4 regions of the Bacillus sp. mrc49 genome follow, and region 2 is predicted to be linked to each of the others. Evidence: predicted binding sites of a transcription regulator. Region 2 holds the regulator's gene; each other region holds the start of a gene.

Region 1 (5,983 bases), on a different contig from region 2:
TTACCCCGTGCTGATCGATTCCTATATACCAGGGAAAGAAGCGGAAATTGATTTGATTGCGGATGGAGTGGATCTATATATTCCAATCATTGCTGAACATGTTGAAAAGGCAGGCGTCCATTCAGGAGATAGCATGGCCTTATTGCCGGCACAAACCTTAAGTGATGAAATGAAAGCGAAAATGACCCTTTATGCCCAAAAGCTAGTTACAGAGCTAGGCTATAAAGGACTTATGAACATCCAATACGTGATTGAAGGAAGCAGCGTATATGTATTGGAAGTAAATCCGCGTGCAAGCCGGACCATTCCGATCATCAGTAAAGTCACAGATGTATCTTTAGTGCAAGTCGCAACAAAAATATTGCTTGGGAAATATTTATTGTCGAATGTATTCGAAAAAACGGGATTAATGGAAGACATTCCGTATAAAGTCGTCAAATACCCAGTATTCTCAACGTTTGCCTTAAGTGGGCTTGACTCCAAGGTAGGTCCGGAAATGAAATCGACAGGTGAGGGAATCGCCGTTGGTAAAACGGTAAAAGAAGCTTTGGCTAAAGTATTCCATGCTCAAAAAGCCAAACATGCTTCAGGTGTTTACCAATCCAACTCAGTCCAACTAAGTTCAGGATTGCTTGAGCAAATCACGGAAGCCGGTTTGATCCTGTGTGACACGGACTTTGAAAAATGGCTGAAGGACGGGAATGCCGCGATCGTGTTGGCTTATGGAACAACGGCAGAAGATAAGAAGCTAAGACTTATGGCCGCAAAATACCGGTTGCTTGCGTTTACGGAAGAAGAGACCTTCAAGGCATATCTGCAATCTGCAGGTAATGCTGACCTAGAAGTAACCTCGCTTCAGGATTGGCTTGTAACCTATTCGAAAGGAGTGTCACACGCATGAGCCCGATTATAGTACCGGAACGCGCCAAGATTTTAAATGGAAAAGATTTTTTGACGATGAAAGAGTCTGAACCTACAGAGATAGCAGAACTGTTAAAGCTGGCTCAGGAGATTAAGGGTAAATTACAGGTTGGCGAGGAATATACACCTTTAAAAGGAAAGACACTTGGGATGATTTTTGAAAAATCATCGACCAGAACCCGTGTATCTTTTGAAGTGGGCATGATGCAGCTTGGCGGACACGCCTTGTTCTTAAGTGGAAATGATCTGCAAATAGGTCGCGGTGAAACCATTTCCGATACGGCTAAAGTTCTTTCGGAGTATATTGATGGCATCATGATCCGTACGTTCGAACATGAAAAAATCCTGGAATTGGCGGGAAATGCGTCCATTCCAGTCATCAATGGACTAACAGATCTTGCACATCCGTGTCAGGTGCTGGCTGACTTTTTGACCATCATCGAGATTAAAGGGAAGCTAAAAGGTTTGAAGATGAGTTATATCGGAGATGGCAATAATGTCGCGAATTCCTTGATGGTCGGCTGTGCAAAAATGGGTGTGGACTTTTCCATTGGATGCCCCGAGGCCTACAAGCCTGATGAAAAAGTCGTCAGCTATGCGCAAAAAGTGGCAGAAAAGACGGGAAGCAATATTGTTGTGACGACATCAGCCCAGGAAGCGATACAAAATGCGGACATCGTTTATTCCGATGTCTGGACGTCCATGGGGCAGGAAATCGAGAATGGAATCCGCTTGGAAGCGTTTAAGGATCATCAAATCAACAACGAACTAGTCAAACTGGCTAAAGACGACTATTTATTCATGCATTGCCTTCCTGCACATAGGGGAGAGGAAGTAACCGGTGAAGTCATCGATGGACCTAATTCCGTCGTTTTCCATCAAGCTGGTAATCGTCTTCATGCGCAGAAAGCGGTTTTAGTGGATTTAATGTCTTAACCTATGAGGTGTCCGCTCACTGAGCGGACGCCTTTTTTATCTGCGGATTTCCTTTTTGTCCTTAATTTTTCAGACATGAAAGGAAAAATCCTGGCAATAATAACAAGGAAAGCATGTAAAGGGGTGAAATCTATGGGGCAAAATCGTCAATTCAAGCCAGGTCAGAAGGCACCTAATAATGGGACCTACGTAGAGATCGGTGAAACGGGCAGTACGGTTGTTAATCCGAAAATGGTAAAACTCGATGCAGGAGATTCCTTTCCTGAAACATCCAATCATAACCGGATATGGACTTATCAGCGGAAGCCTTGAAAAAACTTAAAGCAGGGAAAAGGAGGGAATACTCCTTTTCCTTATCTTCTTAATATGATTTGACTCAGCAATTTCCCTGCCTTGTTTTTATTCCCGAATAAAAAGATTGATAGTCTTGCATATCATCCATTTGCCATGTGGATTATGGGAGTTTTATAATGATATAGAAAATAAGCGAATTTCCGAATATTGAATCATTTATACATAAACAAATGAAGTGGGCTTGGCTGCGTCCATGAGCAACCACCAATAAAAGTGATTAGTAAAGGAGAATGGGATATGAAATTAGTGACTTTCAGTAATGAAGGGTTTAAACGGATTGGAGCGCTTTACCCCAATGATGAAATAGTGGACTTGAATTATGCTTATCAAGCATTTCTTGAAAGTGAAGGGAAGCTGCGCAGTGAACAAATTGCAAACGCGTATGTCCCCGCATCGATGGTCGATTTTTTACAGGGGGGCAAGGAAAGCATGGCCATTGCCAAGAAGGCGGCTGACTATGCTATCGATAATCGTGAATCATTTCGACATAAATTGATACATGCAATGGAGGATATAAAACTTGAGGCACCCGTCCAAAATCCAGGAAAAATCATCTGTGTTGGCCAAAACTATCGTGAGCATATTGCAGAAATGGGGCGTGAATTGCCACTTTTTCCCGTTGTATTCGCCAAGTACACGAATGCAGTGATCGGACCCCAGGATGACATCCCCTTCTTCCCGATCTCTGAACAGCTTGATTATGAAGCTGAATTCGCATTTGTCATCGGACAAAGGACACGCCAAGTGTCACAAGAAGATGCTCTTGATTATGTAGCAGGTTACACGATTGCCAATGATGTTACGTATCGCGACATCCAACGGCGTACAATTGAGTGGCTTCAAGGCAAAACGGTAGATGGAAGTGCTCCGATGGGACCTTGGTTGGTGACTTCCGACGAGCTGCCCGAACCATCCGGTTTACATGTTCGATTAACGGTGAATGGAGAAGAACGGCAAAAAACGAATACATCCAACTTCGTATTTGATGTGAAATATTTAATTGAATTTTTATCGAATTTAATGACCCTCGAACCAGGAGACATCGTGCTCACTGGAACGCCTGGTGGAGTGGGATTTGCGCGCAGCCCGCAAGTGTTTTTGAAAGATGGTGATGTGGTCAAGATCGAAATCGATAAAATCGGCTACCTTGAAAACCGCGTGAGGCGTGTTGGTGAGGGGATATAGGATTGGTTAGGAAATTCTGATGTCACCTCATGCAATTTCCGTGAGGGAATGTAACGTTTCCATGGGTCTCGCTGCATCCTCATCACCTCATAGGCAAACATGTTCTATCTAGAAGGTAAAACAAAGTTGATTGGAACGGACGGTACGGGACTCCTGCGGGAAATGCGCATCACGGGAGACCCCGCAGGCTGAATGCCGAAGAGGCTCCCGGAACGCCCGTTGAAAGCGTGTGCTTAAAGAGGAATGCAACGGCCACATTGTACAACTCATAACCAATGACAAATTCGATTTTCATCGAGTTTGTCTATAGTCTGACCTTTCTTCGTCATGAAGAAAGGTTTTTTCCTTTTTCTTAACTTACATTGTGGATTCATGTTAACTTTCCTTTACATGGGGAAAATTAGAAGTATAATAAAAGTATAAAGGTCAAAATTGGTCAAACTTAAATCGTTCATGTAATAGATGGGAGGTTTTTAGGATGGATATGAATAGAATGACCGAAAGAACCCAGCAAGCATTCATCGGGGGACAAGAGCTAGCCAGCGAAAGAGGGAATCCGGAGTTGACGGAGCTTCATTTATTGAAGAATCTCCTGGGGCAGGATGATAGTATATTGGTCAGGATTTTATCGGAATCCGATAAATCGCTTGATCAATTCGAAATGGAGCTGAATAAGGAGCTCGATCGTTTGCCGGAAGTAAGCGGGGGTGATTCCCAGATTTACATGTCACCTTCACTTCAGCAGATCGTGACAGCCGCCGAAAAGGAAATGCTGGTGTGGGAGGATGAATATTTATCAGTCGAACATATCCTGCTTGCAGTATTGAAAGGCAGTAAAGCGAATGTTATCAAGCTTTTTTCATCATTTGGAATGGATTACGATAAAGCGAAAATGATCATACAGGATATAAGGGGGAATCAGCGAGTGACTAGTCAAAATCCTGAAAGCACATATGAAGTATTGAAAAAATACGGCAGAGACCTCGTTGCTGAAGTTAAAACGGGGAAGGTCGATCCTGTCATAGGACGTGATACGGAAATTCGAAACGTCATTCGAATCCTTTCACGTAAAACAAAAAACAACCCCGTATTGATAGGTGAGCCTGGGGTTGGAAAAACCGCGATTGTCGAGGGGCTGGCCCAAAGGATCGTCAGGAAGGACGTCCCGGAAGGATTGAAGGACAAGACCGTTTTTTCACTGGACATGAGCGCGCTTGTCGCAGGCGCAAAATTCCGTGGCGAATTTGAGGAACGTCTAAAAGCCGTATTGAATGAAATTAAAAAAAGTGATGGTAAAATTTTGTTATTCATAGATGAATTGCATACCATCGTCGGCGCAGGCAGAACGGATGGGGCATTGGATGCCGGTAATATGCTGAAGCCTATGCTTGCGCGTGGCGAGCTTCATTGCATCGGGGCAACTACCTTGGATGAATATCGAAAATATATCGAAAAGGACCCAGCTCTGGAGCGTCGTTTCCAGCAGGTACTCGTGACAGAGCCCGATGTGGAAGATACCATTTCCATCTTGCGGGGGCTGAAGGAACGGTTTGAAATTCACCATGGGGTCAGGATTCATGACCGGGCGATCGTGGCAGCCTCCGTTCTCTCCAACCGATATATAACGGAGCGGTTCTTGCCGGATAAAGCAATCGATCTTGTTGATGAAGCTTGTGCCATGATCCGGATGGAAATCGATTCAATGCCATCGGAGCTGGATGAAATCACGAGAAAGATCATGCAGCTAGAGATTGAAGAAGCGGCCTTGAAGAATGAAGAAGATCCCCAAAGTATCGCAAGGCTGGAAGTGCTGCAAAAAGAACTTTCGGAACTTCAAGATCAGGCGAATGGAATGAAATCCAAATGGCAAATGGAGAAGTCAGCACTTCAAAAGGTTCAGGACCAACGTGAAGAGCTGGAGAAGCTGCGTCATGAATTGGAGCAGGCTGAGAATGATTATGACCTTAATCGGGCAGCGGAGCTCCGGCACGGGAGGATTCCCGAGCTTCAAAAAGAATTGGAAGCGATGGAGGATGAATTGGAACAAGAAAAACAGGAGTCACGATTACTTCGTCAAGAAGTAACGGAAGAAGAAATTGCTTCGATCGTGGCAAGGTGGACGGGCATTCCTGTCAGCAAGCTGGTGGAAAGCGAAAGGGAGAAACTGCTTCGTCTATCGGATATCCTCCATGAACGTGTAATTGGTCAAGGGGAAGCGGTTGAACTAGTTTCTGACGCAGTTCTAAGGGCAAGGGCAGGAATCAAGGATCCAAACAGGCCCATCGGCTCGTTCATTTTCCTCGGACCGACCGGTGTGGGAAAAACCGAATTGGTAAAAGCACTGGCAGAAACGTTATTCGATAGTGAAGAACATATGATTAGAATCGATATGTCCGAATATATGGAGAAACATTCCGCTTCCCGTCTTGTTGGAGCCCCTCCTGGATATGTCGGTTTTGAGGAAGGCGGCCAGCTAACAGAGGCTATCAGGAGAAATCCATATTCAGTCGTATTATTGGACGAAATCGAAAAGGCACATCCTGAGGTATTCAATATTTTGCTGCAACTGCTCGATGATGGAAGGATT
Region 2 (5,983 bases):
GCCGGTTTCACGATTTCAGTTTCCTCGACCATCTTGTTCCACTCACCGCAGCCTGGGCATTTCCCCATCCATTTCGCGGATTCATATCCGCAAGACTGACACATGAATTTGGTTTTCTTCTTCACTGCCATAATAACTCCTCTTCCTTTTTGAAAAATGCCTATAGTAAGGATATTATATCTTTGTTTTATTTAATCCTTCTTAAGGTTAAGTTTTTTAAAAAAACACCCTTTGTGCCCTGTTCTTTTATGCTCATTTCTACCTATTGATAAAAAACAGAGGTACACGGCAAAAATATCTGCGTGTACCTCGAAGTTAGGAATATGGTTATTCACTTACGTTGACAGGCTCACCTTGCCTGATTGCAAATTCATTATTCACAACGTCCATCACGACCGTCTGCCCTTTTTTCACGTTCCCTTTAAGCAGCTCTTCGGAAAGGTAATCCTCTACATGCTTTTGAAGCGCCCTGCGGATTGGCCGTGCCCCATATTCTGGATCGAAGCCTTCCGTCGCGATTTTTTCCCTTGCCGCATCCGTCAGCTCCAAGAAAATTTCCTGCTCTTTCAAGCGGTTCGTCAGTTGATTGGACATTAAGGTCACGATTTGTTTTAAATGATCCTTCTCCAGTGAGTGGAAAACGATGGTTTCATCGATACGATTCAGGAATTCAGGACGGAATGCTCGTTTAAGCTCCTCTATCACTTTGCCCTTCATATTTTTGTAGTCCTGGCCAGTATCCTGGATGTTGAACCCGACATACTTATCGGTTTTTAGTGCAGACGCTCCTACATTCGATGTCATGATCAGAATCGTATTCCTGAAATCGACAGTGCGTCCCTTCGAATCTGTCAGCCTTCCGTCCTCCAGTACTTGCAGAAGGATATTGAAGACATCGGGATGTGCCTTTTCTATTTCATCAAGCAGAACCACGGAGTATGGTTTCCTTCGCACTTTTTCGGTTAATTGTCCGCCCTCTTCGTATCCAACATATCCTGGAGGCGATCCAACCAGGCGCGAAGTCGAATGTTTCTCCATATATTCGGACATATCAATGCGGATCATGGCATCTTCATCCCCAAAGATGGATTCAGCTAAAGCTCGGGCAAGTTCGGTTTTACCGACCCCTGTAGGCCCAAGGAAGATGAATGAACCAATTGGGCGTTTAGGATCCTTCAAGCCTGCTCTTGCACGACGTACTGCTTTAGAAACGGCAATGACGGCCTCTTCTTGACCAATCACGCGATCGTGGAGGATCGATTCCATGTTAAGCAGTTTATCGGACTCCGTTTGGGCCAGTCTCGTAACAGGAACACCGGTCCAGCTGGATACGACGTGGGCAATATCATCCACGGTCACTTCACTGTTCTCTTGCCCTTGTTTTTCTTTCCAAGTCTTTTTCGTTTCTTCCAATTGTTCTCTTAATCGTTGTTCCGTATCTCGAAGCGAAGCGGCTTTTTCGAATTCCTGGCTCTGAACGGAAGCATCCTTTTCTTTCCGGACATCATCCAGCTTCACTTCAAGTTCCTTTAGGTTTGGCGGCGTTGTGTATGAGCGCAGCCGAACCTTAGATCCGGCTTCATCAATCAAATCAATCGCTTTATCCGGTAAAAAACGATCCGAGATATAACGGTCTGATAACTTGACTGCCGCATCGATCGCTTCATCAGTAATCGATACGCGGTGATGGGCTTCATAACGGTCACGCAGCCCCTTGAGGATCTGAATCGATTCTTCCATCGTCGGTTCATCAACTTGGATCGGCTGGAAACGGCGTTCAAGCGCAGCGTCCTTTTCGATATACTTACGGTATTCATCCAAAGTTGTCGCCCCGATACATTGCAATTCACCGCGGGCCAAGGATGGTTTAAGGATATTGGAAGCATCGATGGCACCTTCTGCCCCGCCGGCACCAATCAGTGTATGCAATTCATCGATGAATAAAATGATATTGCCAGCCTGGCGGATTTCATCCATTACTTTCTTCAATCTATCTTCGAATTCACCGCGGTATTTCGTACCAGCGACAACGGTACCCATATCGAGTGTCATAACGCGTTTATCACGCAGGATTTCCGGTACTTCGTTATTGATGATCTGTTGGGCAAGACCTTCGGCGATGGCCGTTTTACCCACCCCTGGTTCACCGATCAAGACAGGGTTGTTTTTTGTACGACGGCTCAATACTTCTATGACACGCTGAATTTCCTTGCTTCGGCCGATCACGGGATCCAGGCTTCCTTCCCTTGCAATCGCCGTTAAGTCGCGAGCGAGGCCATCCAGTGTCGGCGTGCTTGCATTGGAAGCCGCTGAACCTTGATGACCGCCGGATTCGTTGCTGCCCAAAAGCTGGAGAACTTGTTGACGGGCTTTGTTCAGGCTCACTCCGAGATTATTCAATACTCGGGCTGCCACGCCTTCGCCTTCTCTGATCAGACCAAGGAGTACATGCTCTGTCCCCACGTATGAATGACCTAACTTTCTAGCTTCATCCATGGAAAGCTCAATGACCTTCTTGGCTCTTGGAGTGTAATGGATCGTTTGCGCCGCATCCTGTCCGCGGCCTATCAAATTTTCCACTTCTTTTTGAATTTTTTCCGGCCCCAGACCGAGCGCATATAACGCTTTGGCGGCAATGCCATCGCCTTCTCGGACCAAGCCAAGTAAAATATGTTCCGTGCCTATATTATTATGTCCTAAGCGGATTGCTTCTTCTTGCGCCAATGCTAATACTTTCTGGGCTCTTTCAGTAAAACGACCAAACATCATAGGGAATTCCTCCTTAAGAATTTTTCGTTTTTAATTAAATTGCTGACAATCCTCTAAGTAATGGCAGGGGCTGCTTCTTCCCCGCATCCATTACAGGAATATAGGTACTCACTCTATGGTCAAGGACCTCAAGAGGAGGAAGTTTCCGTGAAATTCAAGCGTTCTCGAATGAGTGCTGCCCTACGGATATCCCTTTCGTGGGATTTTAAAGATCCACCCGCGTACTTTTGTAAAAATCCTGGCTGTGTCAAAATCATCAATTCATTTAATATGCTTTTGGAAATATTTTTTATATACCCTAAATCTATACCTAGCCTAACATCCGAGATACAGGTAGCAGCTTCCTTCGTTTCAATGATGCGAGCATTGGATAATATCCCATAGGAGCGAAAGACCCGATCTTCTAATTGTATGTGAGACGTCCTCGCTAATGCATCCCTTGCAGACCGTTCCTGGGCAATGATTTGTTGGACGACACTGGTTAGATCTTCAACGATATCCCTTTCGGATTTCCCAAGGGTAATTTGATTGGAGATTTGAAAGATATTCCCTAATGCCTGGCTGCCCTCCCCATATATCCCCCGGACCACCAATCCCAGTTGGTTGATCGCCGGAATGATATGATTCATCTGCTGCGTTAGCACAAGGCCCGGCAGATGCATCATGACCGAAGCCCTTAACCCTGTACCCACATTGGTTGGGCAACTCGTTAGGTATCCCCTTTCTTCATCATATGCATAGTCTATGGATTCTTCAATCCAATCGTCAAGAAGATTTGCAATCTTTAATGTTTCCTTCAGCTGCAAGCCCGACTTTAAGCACTGGATGCGAAGATGATCCTCTTCGTTTATCATGATGCTTATTTCTTCATTTTCCGAAAGAAGACAAGCACTTTTGGCAGATACTTCAACTAAATTGGGACTGATTAAATGTTTTTCGACCAGTACACGCTTTTCCAGTGGCTGCAGCTGGTCAATTTCCAGAAGCTCCAACTTGCCAATCTCTGGAGTGACTTCCTCTTCGATTCTTTTTTTAACCAATTCAATGATTTTTTTAGCTTCTTCGTTAGAAAAGGAGGTTGGGAAGGTAAAGTCTTTGAAATTTCGGGCCAATCGAATCCTTGAACTCAATACAATATCGATTTCCGGTCCTTCTGCACTCATCCAGGAGCTCAAGGCGTTTTCTACAAACTTTTCCAAGCTCATATTTCCTCGCCTCCCTCTTGTGCTTCATACCTTTTTTCAAGGGAGCGAATTTTATCCCTGACCTCTGCCGCCTTTTCGAACTCTTCTTGGTCGATGTGATCCTTTAATACGTCTTTCAGATCGAGAATTTGCTTTCGCAGATATATGGTGCCACCAACCCGTTTTGGGATTTTTCCTATGTGGGCTGTATTGCCGCTGTGCACCCTCTTTAAAATGGGGTTTAACTGTTCATTGAATGTTTGGTAACATTCAGCACAGCCGAACTTTCCGATATGGACAAATTCCTTATAGGATCGATGACAATGCGGGCAACGCCTCTCTTCCGTTTTAGAAAATGCATTTGCCTTTGTCTGTTGAATATTCGACTCGATATTCAACAATCCTGCTAATAAATTATTTATTGAAAAACCATGGCCTCCTGCATCCACGACCATCTCACCTTTTTCCTGAGCACATTTCTCGCAAATCATGATTTCAGTCTTTTTTCCATTGATGATTTTGGTGAAGTGTAGGGTAGCAGGTCTTTGATGGCATTCTTGGCAAATCATCCTTCATCACCTCTGCCATTTTCATTTATATTTTAAAGTCGTAAGCATCGCAGTTATAATTCTTGCCCGAAGTTCATCACGGTCAGGAAGGTCGATATAAATCACCGATCTATCAATCACGCTCATCATGATCTTTGCTTCCCTTTCATTAATGACTTCCTCATTCATCAGCCGGGCTATTACTCCTTCGGCCATGGATTGAGTGACCCTGGGACCTATAAGTGATAATAATTGGTTGATAAGCTGCACGTAATCTTGTGACTCCACTTTCATGATCCGTATATAACCGCCGCCTCCACGCTTACTCTCTACAACATAGCCTCTTTCGATCGTAAACCTGGTATTGATCACGTAATTGATTTGAGAAGGAACACACTGAAATTTATCTGCTATTTCACTTCTTTTAATTTCCAAGATATCTTTTTGACTTATTTCCAGTACTTGCTTTAAATAAGTTTCGATAACATCAGATATGTTTCTCACTCAGCCTCCTCCAATCTGACTTTGACTATATTTGACTATTATTATACAACGAAAAATGCATTTTGCAACTTAAACGCACTTTCTTTCTCTAATATCCATTTTCTCCAAATTATATGTAATTGCATACTCCGTTGGACACGAAAAATTAAATATCCTACATCCTTACCCTAATCCTTCAAATCCAAAACCTCAAATTTCCATCTGTTTATCGTTCCATCTGCTAGAAATGGGAAATATCTACCCAAAATATTCAAATCAAAACGAAAAAAGACCAGCCGCGATGGCTGATCTTTTTTATAATGGCTTGGCGGCGTCCTACTCTCACAGGGGGAAACCCCCAACTACCATCGGCGCTGAAGAGCTTAACTGCCGTGTTCGGAATGGGAACGGGTGTGACCTCTTCGCTATCGCCACCAAACATATGAGGAACGTTGTTCCTTCAAAACTAGATAATAAGAAGGTATTTCATTTTTTTAAAGCGTTGGTTAAGTCCTCGATCTATTAGTATCAGTCAGCTCCACATGTCGCCACGCTTCCACCTCTGACCTATCAACCTGATCATCTTTCAGGGATCTTACTAGCTTGCGCCATGGGAAATCTCATCTTGAGGGGGGCTTCATGCTTAGATGCTTTCAGCACTTATCCCGTCCGCACGTAGCTACCCAGCTATGCCTTTGGCAAGACAACTGGTACACCAGCGGTGCGTCCATCCCGGTCCTCTCGTACTAAGGACAGCTCCTCTCAAATTTCCTGCGCCCGCGACGGATAGGGACCGAACTGTCTCACGACGTTCTGAACCCAGCTCGCGTACCGCTTTAATGGGCGAACAGCCCAACCCTTGGGACCGACTACAGCCCCAGGATGCGATGAGCCGACATCGAGGTGCCAAACCTCCCCGTCGATGTGGACTCTTGGGGGAGATAAGCCTGTTATCCCCGGGGTAGCTTTTATCCGTTGAGCGATGGCCCTTCCATGCGG
Region 3 (5,983 bases), on a different contig from region 2:
TTTTTCATTAGAAATAAAGAAATTCCATTCAAAATATTGTATAGTAATAATAAAGCTTCGAACAAACATTCGTTTCTTGGAGGCAACACAACTTCTTAGTGGAACAGGAGAGAGACATTGAACGGTACAGCACACATGGCACTTGGGGCAACAGTTGGATACTTAACGGCCAATTCACTACAAACGGATCCGACCACCACGTTATTTTTGGTAGGAATCGGGGGCGTTTCCGGCCTCATGCCCGACATGGATATTGATGGGAAGTTAAGCAATAGGATTACGTTTTCACACAAGTTCATTAGGACATTGGCTCAAACAATTGGAATTTTAATGATCATTTATAGCGCATTGGAAGGCTTTGAGACCGAAAAATGGATCGGTGCTGGGGCAGGGATCGGAATAATCATTATTTCCTCATTCATAACACAAAGGCATATGCTCACCCTGAGCGGATTAGGGGTTTTGGGCATTGGGATGTCTTTACAGGAAAATTGGTTATGGTTGCTGGGTCTCTATATGATTCTAGCATCCTTTACGCCTCATAGAAGTTATACCCATTCGATTGCCGGCATTGTTTTCTTCGGTATCATTGCCTTTCAGTTCGAGGCAGCGATTGGGGTTGACGGGATTTTCACTACATGTTTATTCGGATATATCAGTCATTTAATAGCCGATATGAAATTCCTACCTTTCAATAAACGGGGCGTAAAGTTATTTTTGCCATTCTACTCTAAGGAGTTTTGACAGTGGTTGAATCAACCACTGTTTTTTTTGCTTCAATGGCTTAATGGTAGAAGAGAATCAGTATGAACGTAGGTAAAATCCGACTTTTTTATCGCTTATTTTTGGTCATTCTACCTATTTCTACTAAATGTAACACAATTGTAAAGATCCTGTGATGCGAATGATATGCATTTTCTAGTATATTAGGTTTAGCAAATCACATCAGGGGGTAAATTAATTTGTTCAAGAAAATTGTCGTCGGATTGTCATTAGCTATCATGCTTGGGTCAGCAACCTTTACAGGGAGCCAAGCCGAAGCTGCTTCATATCATACAAAAGCAATTAAAGTGGCCAAAAGTGAATTGGGCACAAAATATAAAATGGGCGGCATTTCATCATCAGGTTTTGATTGTTCCGGTCTAGTGAAATATTCCTACCAAAAGGCTGGCAAGAATCTACCGAGGACGGCTGCTGACATATATAAAAAAGGCAAGTCAGTTAAAACGCTGCAAAAAGGGGACTTAATGTTCTTCGCACCAAATAAAGCGAAAAAGCCTACACACGTAGCTATATACATAGGTGACAATCAATTCATACACTCCGCATCCTCTAAGGGAGTGTCATATGCCCAAACCAATAATCCATATTGGAAGCCGAAATACATCGGGGCAAAACGCTTATAATTCGAAGCAAATACGAAAAGCATGAGACTTGATGAAGTCTCTTTTTTTTGTTCACATTCTCCAATCTGTTGGTTGGTTTATTATCTTGAAACATGCCCCACTAGGTAATGCTCGTAAAAAAAAATTCCGACGATGCTGGAACCGATCGAAAGAGAGCTTCATCCTAATCGCGTACGGAATGAATGGGCTTAAGTTAAAGCTGATTTTTCCATTCCCATCATTTGTTGATGATGTACTTCAAACCTTTTGTAAAATTACAAAGACAGGCCCGATCTTAAAGCGTAGATTCTTCATGGTTCATTTACTCTTCTTAAAACAAAGAAGTATGACTTGCCAGGAAAAAAATTCTTGATGTCCATGACACCAATCAATGTATCTTCGTCAACTTTCCTAAACAGATCAATGATGCTTTTTTGATCATAAACCATTGCCGCGCTTACTTTTCCCCTATATTGGATCTGTCTCAGCCTTGCCCAGCTTTTTTTTGTTTTTATCAAGGGGCGAAAAATTCTCAAGGCGATTGTAATGAATGTGTCAGGGAGTTTTCCATAGTTTATGCTAAGCGGCATTAGACCAGGATTCCCAGCGAACAATTCTCCATTTCCCTTTTGGAATACAAGTGGCTGGACATGCTCTTCATTAATGAATCTCTTGCCATACCAATTCGATGCAGGTAACAAGCCTTCCATTGGATGCCCAGTTCTAAGTTCTTCTCCTTTCCATAGTCCTCTCATCTCTTCGAAGCCGACCGTCCCCAGCCGGTCAAAGAATTCAAAAGCTTCAGTTTGTGAACTTCCTCTTCGCAGTAGCTCGTTTAGAATGTCCTTATCATGCAATAAGTTTCCCTCCTGATTATCTTCGCTTTTCAAAGAAGTGTGATTTCCTGTTCTGATGCTCATTCCCGCAGCACTTTCAGTAATGGATAGCTTTCACCTAAACTTGACTAATTAAAACCTCAAACTGACGGCCTCTCCAATTAAGGAACTGCTTCACTCGGTACAGTTAGCATTCGCCTGTGGGTTATAAGTCGCACTGCACTGGGTAATAAATAAAAATGGCTTCGATACTCCTACGAAAAGAGGCCGAATCATTTGACTCTCGATCGATCATTTAATATGCTTAGCAAACCATTTCGGGATCTCCAACATTATCCCCATTATGGAATGAGGAAGATTTCTGATGTGGTTATACATATTCGAAGACAAAATGATTGAAAGTCAAAGAAGGTCAATGTATAATAAACTCATAAGGTCAAAGAAGGTCAAAGTTTCCTAATCACGATATTTTAAGGAGGAGTACTACATGTTTTGTGAAAAATGCCATGTAAACCAAGCTAATATTCAAGTCCATCTAAATATGAATGGTCAGGAGCATGATGTGAAACTGTGCTCCACTTGTTATAAAGAAGAACGAAATAAGCTGGGAGCAGCAATGGGGGGAATCGATACTGGGAAAGCCCAGTTCAATGGATTCCAGCATCCATTCAATCCATTTAATCATAACGAAGCACCTCAACCAGAGCCTGTTAGCCAAAGTGAAGGAGGAGGGTTGCTTGAGGAATATGGAAGCAACTTGACCGATGCCGCAAAAGCAGGGCTGATTGATCCGGTAATCGGCAGGAATGAAGAAATAAAACGAGTGATAGAAGTTCTGAATAGGCGAAATAAAAATAATCCAGTTCTAATAGGTGAACCGGGGGTAGGTAAAACAGCCATTGCGGAAGGTCTGGCCCTTGCCATTGCCGAAGGCTCTGTACCTGCTAAATTGCGCAATAAGCTGGTCTATATGCTTGATGTTGCTTCCCTTGTCAGCAATACCGGAATCCGGGGCCAATTCGAAGAACGGATGAAGCAACTGATAAGTGAATTACAGACAAGAAAAAACATCATTTTATTCATTGATGAGATTCACCAAATTGTCGGGGCCGGTTCAGCTGAAGGATCAATGGATGCCGGGAATATCTTAAAACCTGCACTCGCCAGGGGTGAACTTCAACTTGTCGGCGCGACTACTTTGTCTGAATATCGAAAAATCGAAAAAGACGGTGCACTTGAACGACGTTTTCAACCGGTTCAGGTTGATGAGCCGACAACGGATGAAGCGCTAGTGATTTTAAAAGGATTAAAAGAAAGCTATGAAGCATATCATGGGGTTACCTATAGTGAGGAATCACTGAAAGCGGCAGTGGAGCTGTCGAATCGATACATTCAAGATCGTTTTCTGCCAGATAAGGCAATTGACTTGATGGATGAAGCCGGCTCCAAGTTGAACCTGACGATTGAAGATGGACAGGAAGAGGATTTGAAAGAGCGTCTTGCCCAAATCTATAAAGAAAAAGAACATGCCCTAAAAGAAGAAGCGTATGAAAAAGCGGCAACACTGCGCGATGAAGAAGAAAAGCTTGAAACGTTATTGCAGTCAGGAAGCAACTCTGTAAAACCAATCGTTACCATTGAAAACATCCAGAGCATCATCGAACAAAAAACCGGTATACCGGTAGGCAAGTTACAGGAAGACGAGCAAGAGAAAATGCTGCACCTTCAAGCTAACCTCATGAATAAAGTCATCGGACAGGAAGAAGCAGTCAGGAAGGTTGCAAAAGCCGTCCGTAGAAGCCGCGCAGGGCTGAAATCGAAAAATCGTCCTACAGGTTCATTCCTTTTCGTTGGACCAACGGGAGTCGGTAAAACGGAATTGGCAAAAACCCTTGCTGACGAATTGTTTGGGGACAAGGAATCGATGATTCGCCTTGATATGAGTGAGTTCATGGAAAAACATAGTATTTCCAAGTTAATTGGCTCACCTCCTGGATATGTTGGTCATGAAGAAGCGGGACAATTAACTGAAAAGGTTCGCCGTAAACCATACAGCATCATCTTATTGGATGAGATTGAAAAGGCGCATCCAGATGTTATGCACATGTTCCTGCAAATTTTGGAAGACGGCCGGTTAACGGACAGCCAAGGCCGCACTGTTACTTTCAAAGACACGGTCATCATCATGACAAGCAACGCCGGTGTAGGCGAAAAACAAAAAGTCATGGGGTTCGGCACAAGTACTGCAGTGGACGAAGCTTCCATCCTCCAGTCATTGGGCAATTTCTTCAAACCGGAATTCTTGAATAGATTCGATAGCATCATCGAATTTTCCGCATTGAAGAAGGAAGACCTTCTCCAAATCGTCGATATCATGCTGAAAGAACTTGGCGAGACATTGGCTGCACAAGAAATATCCATAACCGTAACGGATGAAGCCAAACAAAAACTGATTGAATTGGGATATCATCCGACATTCGGTGCCAGACCGCTTCGCAGGGTCCTACAGGAAGAGCTTGAGGACGGAATCACTGATTTCATTTTTGAGCAGCCTGATGTTAAGAAGTTCACTGCAATCGTAGAAAACGACCGTGTGAACATAATTAAAACACGATAAAGAGTACTAGAAATGCCTCCTAGACCGTAATACTGTTATGGAGGCATTTTTTTTAGCATTATTTTATGATTGGATAGAAAACATTGATATGATAAAGTTACAAATCCAAATTCAGAATATTCTCTTTGATTGCCAGTTTACTGTATCAAGTCATGGGAACCCAAACTGTTAAGCAAATTATCCAATTTTGGGCCATAAGTATAGACAATACATGGATTCCTGTTCTGAAAAGGGAATTTCAATGGGGGAATGACTTATTAAAGATTCACTTTATTTTGAAGAAGAAAATATCGATAATCGAAAAGAGACGGATGAAGATACAGAAAATCCATCAATTTCACTTCCTGTTGCGAATATTCATCCACTGAATCCAGAAGAAGTGGACCGCCTCTATTTCTTTGAAGGCAAAGACCTGGGGAATACCTACCATAAAGATAAAACGTGTTTCAGATTATGGGCACCAGCAGCATCTGAAGCAAAACTGGTCACGTATGAACAATGGGATGATTCAGCGGGACTTGAAATCGAGATGGCTCGTTCTGAAAAGGGGACATGGATTGCAGAATTATGCGGCGATCACGATGGCTTGATTTATACATATAAAGTCAAGATTGGAGAGGTATGGGATGAAGCCGTCGATCCTTATGTACGCGCAGTCACGGTCAATGGTGATAAAGGGGTCGTGGTGGACTTGGCTGACACAAATCCAAAAAAATGGACACGTGACAAACCTCCGCTTGATAAACCGGAGGACATCATCATCTATGAATTACATACAAGAGATTTATCGATCCATCCGGAGAGCGGAATCACACAGAAGGGTAAATTCCTGGGGGTGATTGAAGAGGGGACGAAAGGTCCTAAGGGAGTGAAAACAGGGCTGGACCATATAAAGGATCTAGGGGTGACCCATGTGCAATTTATTCCGATCTTCGATTTTGCCACCGTCAATGAAACGAAATTAAAGGAACCACAATACAATTGGGGCTATGATCCGAAAAATTATAACGCACCAGAAGGATCTTATTCGACTGACCCTTACCAATCAAAAGTGAGGATCAGGGAGTTGAAGGAAATGATCCAGGCCCTTCATGACCATGGTTTGCGTGTCATCATGGATGTGGTCTATAATCACGTTTATTCAG
Region 4 (5,983 bases), on a different contig from region 2:
AAAAAACCCTTCCATCAAAGGCATTTTCACTTTCATCATGAAGGACGGGGATAAAGTGCTTTCGGAATGGATGATGTTCACTTTCTTTGCAACGGATTCCGATGGCGTCAACTTGGATGTTTGTGAAGAAGGCGAACTTAGCTGGCATCCAGTCGATGATGTCAAGAAACTGGAAATGGCTGAAGGCGACTTTCACATCCTGGACTATATGGTTCATGGACGTGGAATCATTTACGGAACCTTTACCTACACGCCTGAGTTTAAGTTACTTTCATATCGTTTGGATCCAGGCTAATGGTTGCTAATAAAAAAGATTGTTAAACATGGGGGCGGAGAACAATGAATACAGGGCAGATAAATGAAACGCAATTGGTCATCATTACCGGAATGTCGGGAGCGGGAAAGACAGTGGCGGTTCAAAGTTTTGAAGACCTCGGCTTTTTTTGCGTCGATAATTTGCCGCCCACACTATTGCCAAAATTTTTGGAGTTAATGAAGGACTCGGGGAATAAGATGAATAAAGTGGCGCTTGTCATGGACTTGAGAGGGCGGGAGTTTTTTGATTCGTTATTTCTCGCACTTGATAATCTTACGGATACATCTTCAGTATCTCCAAGGATCCTCTTCCTTGAGGCTGATGACGATTCCTTGGTGCGCAGGTATAAAGAGACGAGGAGAACCCATCCGCTTGCACCATTAGGGCGGCCATTGGAAGGCATTAAAATGGAACGGGAGCTTCTGGATGAATTGAAGGGCAGGGCGCAGCTGATTTTCAATACGTCACAACTGAAACCGCGCGAATTGAGGGAGAAAATCGCTTCGGAATTTTCTTCCGATAAAAGGGTAGGATTCACGGTCAACGTGATGTCCTTTGGTTTCAAGCATGGCTTGCCGATAGACGCTGACCTTGTTTTTGATGTGCGGTTCCTGCCAAACCCATATTATATCGACCACATGAGGCCGAAGACTGGCTTGGAACAGGAAGTGTCCAGTTACGTTTTGAAATGGAGCGAGACCCAGAAGTTCTTGGAAAAGGTAACCGATCTACTAGCTTTCATGCTTCCCTACTATAAACGTGAGGGGAAAGCGCAGCTTGTGGTTGCGATTGGATGTACAGGCGGTCAGCATCGTTCCGTCGCTTTGACGGAGTATATCTCGAATCACTTCCAAAATGATTATCGGGTTCAAGTGTCACATCGGGATATCGAAAAAAGTAAGGGGAAAGCAGATGTTAAATAATAAGAAACAGCCTAAGGTCGTGATCATTGGCGGGGGAACGGGCCTCCCCGTTTTATTAAGGGGCCTGAAGAAGCATCCAGTCGATATAACGGCGATCGTTACGGTGGCCGATGATGGCGGAAGCTCGGGCCGCCTTCGTGAGGACATGGATATTCCCGCTCCAGGAGATATACGGAACGTGCTTGCTGCGTTATCGGATGTGGAACCTCTCGTTGAACAAATGTTTCAGCACCGCTTTCAGAGTCAAAATGAACTGTCCGGGCATTCGCTGGGGAATTTGATCCTGGCGGCAATGACCTCATTGACCGGGGATTTTGTCCATGCAATCCAGGAAATGAGCAAATTCCTGAATGTCCGCGGCAAGGTGCTGCCGGCAGCCAACCAAAGCGTGGTCCTCCATGCGGAAATGGATGACGGAACGATCGTTACAGGAGAATCCAAGATCCCCTTCTCAGGAAAGAAGATAAAAAAAGTGTTTTTGTCTCCTCAACATATCAAGCCGCTCAGTGAAACCCTTCAGGAAATCAAGCAGGCTGATCTTATTGTCATCGGACCGGGAAGCTTATATACTAGCATTCTGCCTAATTTACTTGTCCCTGGACTGGGGGAAGAGGTCGGCCGTTCCAAGGCTAAGAAGGTGTACATTTGCAACTTGATGACACAAGCAGGCGAGACGCTGGATTATAGCGCAAGCGATCATATTAAAGCGATATACGACCATATGGGCAATGCATATATTGACAGGATACTTGTTAATAATGAGGAAATACCGGACGAGATCCAGCAGCGGTACCAAGCTGAATATGCCAAGCCTGTCATGTATGATGTCGAGAGTTTAAAAAGGATGGGCCTTGAGATCATCCAGGAGCGCATTTTCAGCTATGAAGGGAATGTCATCCGGCATGATACAGAAAAAGTGGCCGATTTGCTTTACAATATGCTAATAAATGAAACGAAAAGCCATATAATTCCGTAGATATAGGCAGGGGCGTTTTTTTACTGGATAAAAATAGATTACCTGCGTTCGATTGGGGGTGGAATGGATGTCTTTTGCTTCAGAAACGAAAAAAGAGCTTACTACATTAGAGGGAAAGGACTGTTGCGGAAAAGCGGAATTGTGTGCGCTGATCCGGATGAACGGATCCCTTTCATTTTCTAATCGGAAACTTGTTGTGGATATTCAAACTGAAAATGCAGCGATTGCCAGACGGATTTATACGCTGCTGAAGAAAAGTTATGAGGTCCAAGTCGAGCTTTTGGTCCGTAAAAAGATGAAGCTTAAAAAGAATAACGTCTATATTGTCAGGATGTCATCTGGGGGACAGCGGGTTTTAACCGATTTGGAAATTTTAGGTGACGGCTTTGAAATACTTCATGCGATATCCGACACTATCGTTGGAAAGAAATGCTGTAAGCGCTCCTATTTAAGAGGGGCATTTCTTGCGGGAGGTTCAGTGAATAATCCGGAAACGTCCTCGTATCACCTGGAAATTTTCTCGCTTTATAAAGAGCATAATGATGCGCTTTGTGAGTTGATGAATAAGTTTGACCTGAAGGCCAAAACGCTTGAGCGCAAAAAAGGATACATCATTTACTTGAAGGAAGCCGAGAAGATTGCCGAGTTTTTAAGTATCGTTGGGGCCCATTCCGCATTATTGAGGTTCGAGGATGTCCGGATTGTCCGTGATATGCGCAATTCTGTGAATCGGCTTGTGAATTGTGAAACGGCTAACTTGAACAAAACGATCGGTGCCTCATTGCGGCAGGTGGAGAATATCCATTACATCGAGGACACGGTCGGATTGAACATTTTGCCGGATAAACTTCGTGAAATTGCCGAACTGAGAATAGCCTTCCAGGATATAACCTTAAAGGAACTCGGCGAAATGGTATCAGGGGGAAGCATCAGTAAATCCGGAATTAATCACCGGCTACGGAAGATTGACGAAATAGCTGACAGGCTCCGTGGGGGAGAGGCTATTGCTGCGAAAAAATAAAGCTTACAGGGGAGATCATGATGGTGGAGAAACAAGTTAAAGTAAAACTGAAAACAGGTTTACAAGCCCGGCCGGCGGCCCTGTTTGTACAAGAAGCTAACCGCTTTCATTCGGATGTATTTCTTGAAAAAGAAGGAAAGAAAGTGAATGCAAAAAGCATCATGGGATTAATGAGCCTCGCCATCAGTTCAGGCGTATCCGTGAAGCTGATCGTTGAGGGGCGCGATGAGAAGGAAGCGCTGGAAGCATTGGAAGAATTCGTTCAGCAAGAGGGTTAAAGAAAAAGGATGCTAAAAGTGCATCCTTTTTTTCATGGCATGCAAAAAGGCCGCGAAGCTCTCGCGGCCTTTTGCTGTGCTGCATTATTTATCTTTTTTATCCTCAAGGATGCTGCGAGTGATGACTTTGTCGATCAAGCCGTATTCAAGAGCTCTTTCGGAAGTCATGAAATTATCACGTTCCGTATCTCTTTGAAGGACTTCAAGAGGCTGGCCAGTGCGTTCTGCCAGTATTTGATTCAATTTATCTTTCAAGTGAAGGATACGGCGGGCAGCGATTTCGATTTCGGTAGCTTGTCCTTGCGCCCCTCCAAGTGGTTGGTGAATCATGACTTCACTGTTAGGCAACGCATAGCGCTTGCCCTTTTCGCCAGCAGCCAATAGGAAGGCTCCCATGGAAGCGGCCATACCAATGCATACAGTGGATACATCAGGCTTGATATATTGCATCGTATCGTAAATGGCCATACCGGAAGTGATGCTTCCGCCCGGGCTGTTGATGTATAATGTGATATCTTTTTCAGGGTTTTCCGCTTCTAAAAATAGTAATTGAGCAACAATGGAATTGGAAACATTATCGTCGATTCCGCTTCCCAGCATAATGATCCTGTCTTTTAATAAACGGGAGTAAATATCGTAGGCACGCTCCCCACGACTTGTTTGTTCGATAACTGTAGGAATTAAATTCATGTTCATTTCCTCCTTCGATTAAGAGAATCATTTTAAATTCTTTATGTATGTATGATACACTTTTTGGTCAATTTAGGTCAAACAAAACAAATCCTATTAGTGATAATTTGTTCGACAATTTTCTGGTCAAGTCTCCTTCCTCTTTGAATTCATTTGTAATTATGCCGGTCAGGGATGAATTTCCACATTATCCATAATACCCAAAAGACAAACTTTTAAACCTGATAACCCTTGCAAAGGACGGCATTCTATCATATAATGAAGTCTGTCTAATAGATATGAACATTGATTGTTTCAATTCGCCCTCGTAGTGCAACGGATAGAACGCAAGCCTCCGAAGCTTGAAATGCAGGTTCGATTCCTGCCGAGGGCACTGCCAAATCTCCCGCTTAAATTATTTAAGTGGGGGATTTTTTTATGAAAGATGATTTTTGTTGGAATTTCGCGATTTCCATCGAAATCTGTTAGATGGGGACATCCCTCGAAAATGAGGGCTTCAGTCATGAAAAATGGGGATTTTTCAATAAAAGTAGTTGTGAAAATGGCATTCCTGACATATAGTATGGAAAACAAATAAACTATTCAGAAAAAAACGTAAGCGTTTTCATGGGTTTTTGTGTAGAATTTTCTCCTGATAATGTAAAATGGAGTGGGGAGGGATGAATCGATGAGTATGAATATGAAAGCAGGATTATTTCAACAGCAAACTTTAAAGATGGCAATGACCCAGGAGCTCATGCAGGCTATTACCTTGCTGCAATACTCCACCCAGGAGCTTTCCGCTTTCTTGGAAAATAAAATGGCCGAAAATCCATTATTGTCCCTAGATCAGCCAACATCTGCGTTATTTCAGCCGACCTTTGACCGGAAAAAAGGTAAACGGACACTTAAAAATACGTATGATGCCAACTATTGGATCGAACAAATCAGTGAAGACACCGTCTCGCTTGAACAGCACGTCATGTCCCAGATCAATCACAAGCAGCTAACAGGTGAGCAGTATAAGGCGATGCTGCTCTTAATTCATAATCTTGATGAAAACGGTTACTTGCGGATAAATCTGGACGATATTTGCATTGCAGGCATCTCTCCAGCCGTTTTGGAGGAGGGCCTCTCCATTCTACAGCAGCTCGAGCCGCATGGACTTGCAGCGAGAAATCTGCAAGAGTGCCTCTTGCTCCAAGTGATAGCGGAGGGGGTCAACCCGCTGGCGGAAAGCATCATAGAAAATCATTTTCTCGACTTTGCCGAAAAGCGTTGGAAAGATCTAAGTAAGAAAATCGGCGCTACAATGAAGGAAATACAAGAGGTTTTCGATTATGTGCAAACACTGAACCCGCGGCCAGCATCATTGTTCTTCCAGGAAAAACCATCATATATAGTGCCTGATGTCGTTGTCGAGGTCCGTGAAGGGATGCTTCTTGTCGGGAATTACGATGGCAACACACCGAACCTTAATGTCGATAAAGGGTACTTAAACCGGATGAAGAGCCATGGAGATAAAGGCGTGCAACGGTTCATTCAGGATAAGTGGCAGGAATACCAATGGATTTCAAGAGGGATTCAACAGAGAAAAGAAACGATATTGAAGGTTATCCAGTGCATCGTCGATAAACAGCCAGCGTGCTTTCATCACGGGCTGAATTACTTGAAGCCGATGACGATGAAGGAAGTGGCCGATGAACTTGGAATACATGAATCGACGGTAAGCCGCGCCGTTAAAGGTAAATATGTGCAGACCCCTTTCGGTACGATCGAGATGCGGATCTTCTTCACAAC

What was found. Region 2 encodes CtsR, which represses protease genes until heat stress. Its sites were predicted from a motif close to ATGGTCAATAAAGGTCAAACA; they were not measured.
Region 1: a site for CtsR is predicted at 3,819-3,839, ahead of clpB (ATP-dependent chaperone ClpB). Genes of this name have one in related genera too.
Region 3: a site for CtsR is predicted at 2,654-2,674, ahead of CVN76_RS03005 (ATP-dependent Clp protease ATP-binding subunit). Genes of this name have one in related genera too.
Region 4: a site for CtsR is predicted at 4,268-4,288, ahead of clpP (ATP-dependent Clp endopeptidase proteolytic subunit ClpP). Genes of this name have one in related genera too.

Annotation. Positions count from the first base shown of each region.
Region 1 is NZ_PHNG01000800.1:214,078-220,060, forward strand. Features, by position in the region: gene CVN76_RS27360 (carbamoyl phosphate synthase large subunit) at 1-901, shown strand, start outside; gene argF (ornithine carbamoyltransferase) at 898-1,857, shown strand; gene CVN76_RS27370 (YjzC family protein) at 1,990-2,169, shown strand; gene CVN76_RS27375 (fumarylacetoacetate hydrolase family protein) at 2,449-3,396, shown strand; gene clpB (ATP-dependent chaperone ClpB) at 3,875-5,983, shown strand, end outside.
Region 2 is NZ_PHNG01000477.1:2,509-8,491, forward strand. Features, by position in the region: gene radA (DNA repair protein RadA) at 1-131, opposite strand, end outside; gene clpC (ATP-dependent protease ATP-binding subunit ClpC) at 328-2,769, opposite strand; gene CVN76_RS04130 (protein arginine kinase) at 2,898-3,974, opposite strand; gene CVN76_RS04135 (UvrB/UvrC motif-containing protein) at 3,971-4,522, opposite strand; gene CVN76_RS04140 (CtsR family transcriptional regulator) at 4,544-5,005, opposite strand; rRNA gene rrf (5S ribosomal RNA) at 5,308-5,423, opposite strand; partial or broken rRNA gene CVN76_RS04150 (23S ribosomal RNA) at 5,487-5,983, opposite strand.
Region 3 is NZ_PHNG01000451.1:55,350-61,332, forward strand. Features, by position in the region: gene CVN76_RS02990 (metal-dependent hydrolase) at 118-744, shown strand; gene CVN76_RS02995 (C40 family peptidase) at 963-1,406, shown strand; gene CVN76_RS03000 (DUF4334 domain-containing protein) at 1,697-2,242, opposite strand; gene CVN76_RS03005 (ATP-dependent Clp protease ATP-binding subunit) at 2,709-4,838, shown strand; partial or broken gene pulA (type I pullulanase) at 5,099-5,983, shown strand, end outside.
Region 4 is NZ_PHNG01000807.1:12,123-18,105, reverse strand. Features, by position in the region: gene CVN76_RS30255 (8-oxo-dGTP diphosphatase) at 1-295, shown strand, start outside; gene rapZ (RNase adapter RapZ) at 340-1,239, shown strand; gene CVN76_RS30245 (gluconeogenesis factor YvcK family protein) at 1,229-2,215, shown strand; gene whiA (DNA-binding protein WhiA) at 2,283-3,236, shown strand; gene CVN76_RS30235 (HPr family phosphocarrier protein) at 3,257-3,514, shown strand; gene clpP (ATP-dependent Clp endopeptidase proteolytic subunit ClpP) at 3,599-4,204, opposite strand; tRNA gene CVN76_RS30225 (tRNA-Arg) at 4,506-4,577, shown strand; gene rpoN (RNA polymerase factor sigma-54) at 4,872-5,983, shown strand, end outside.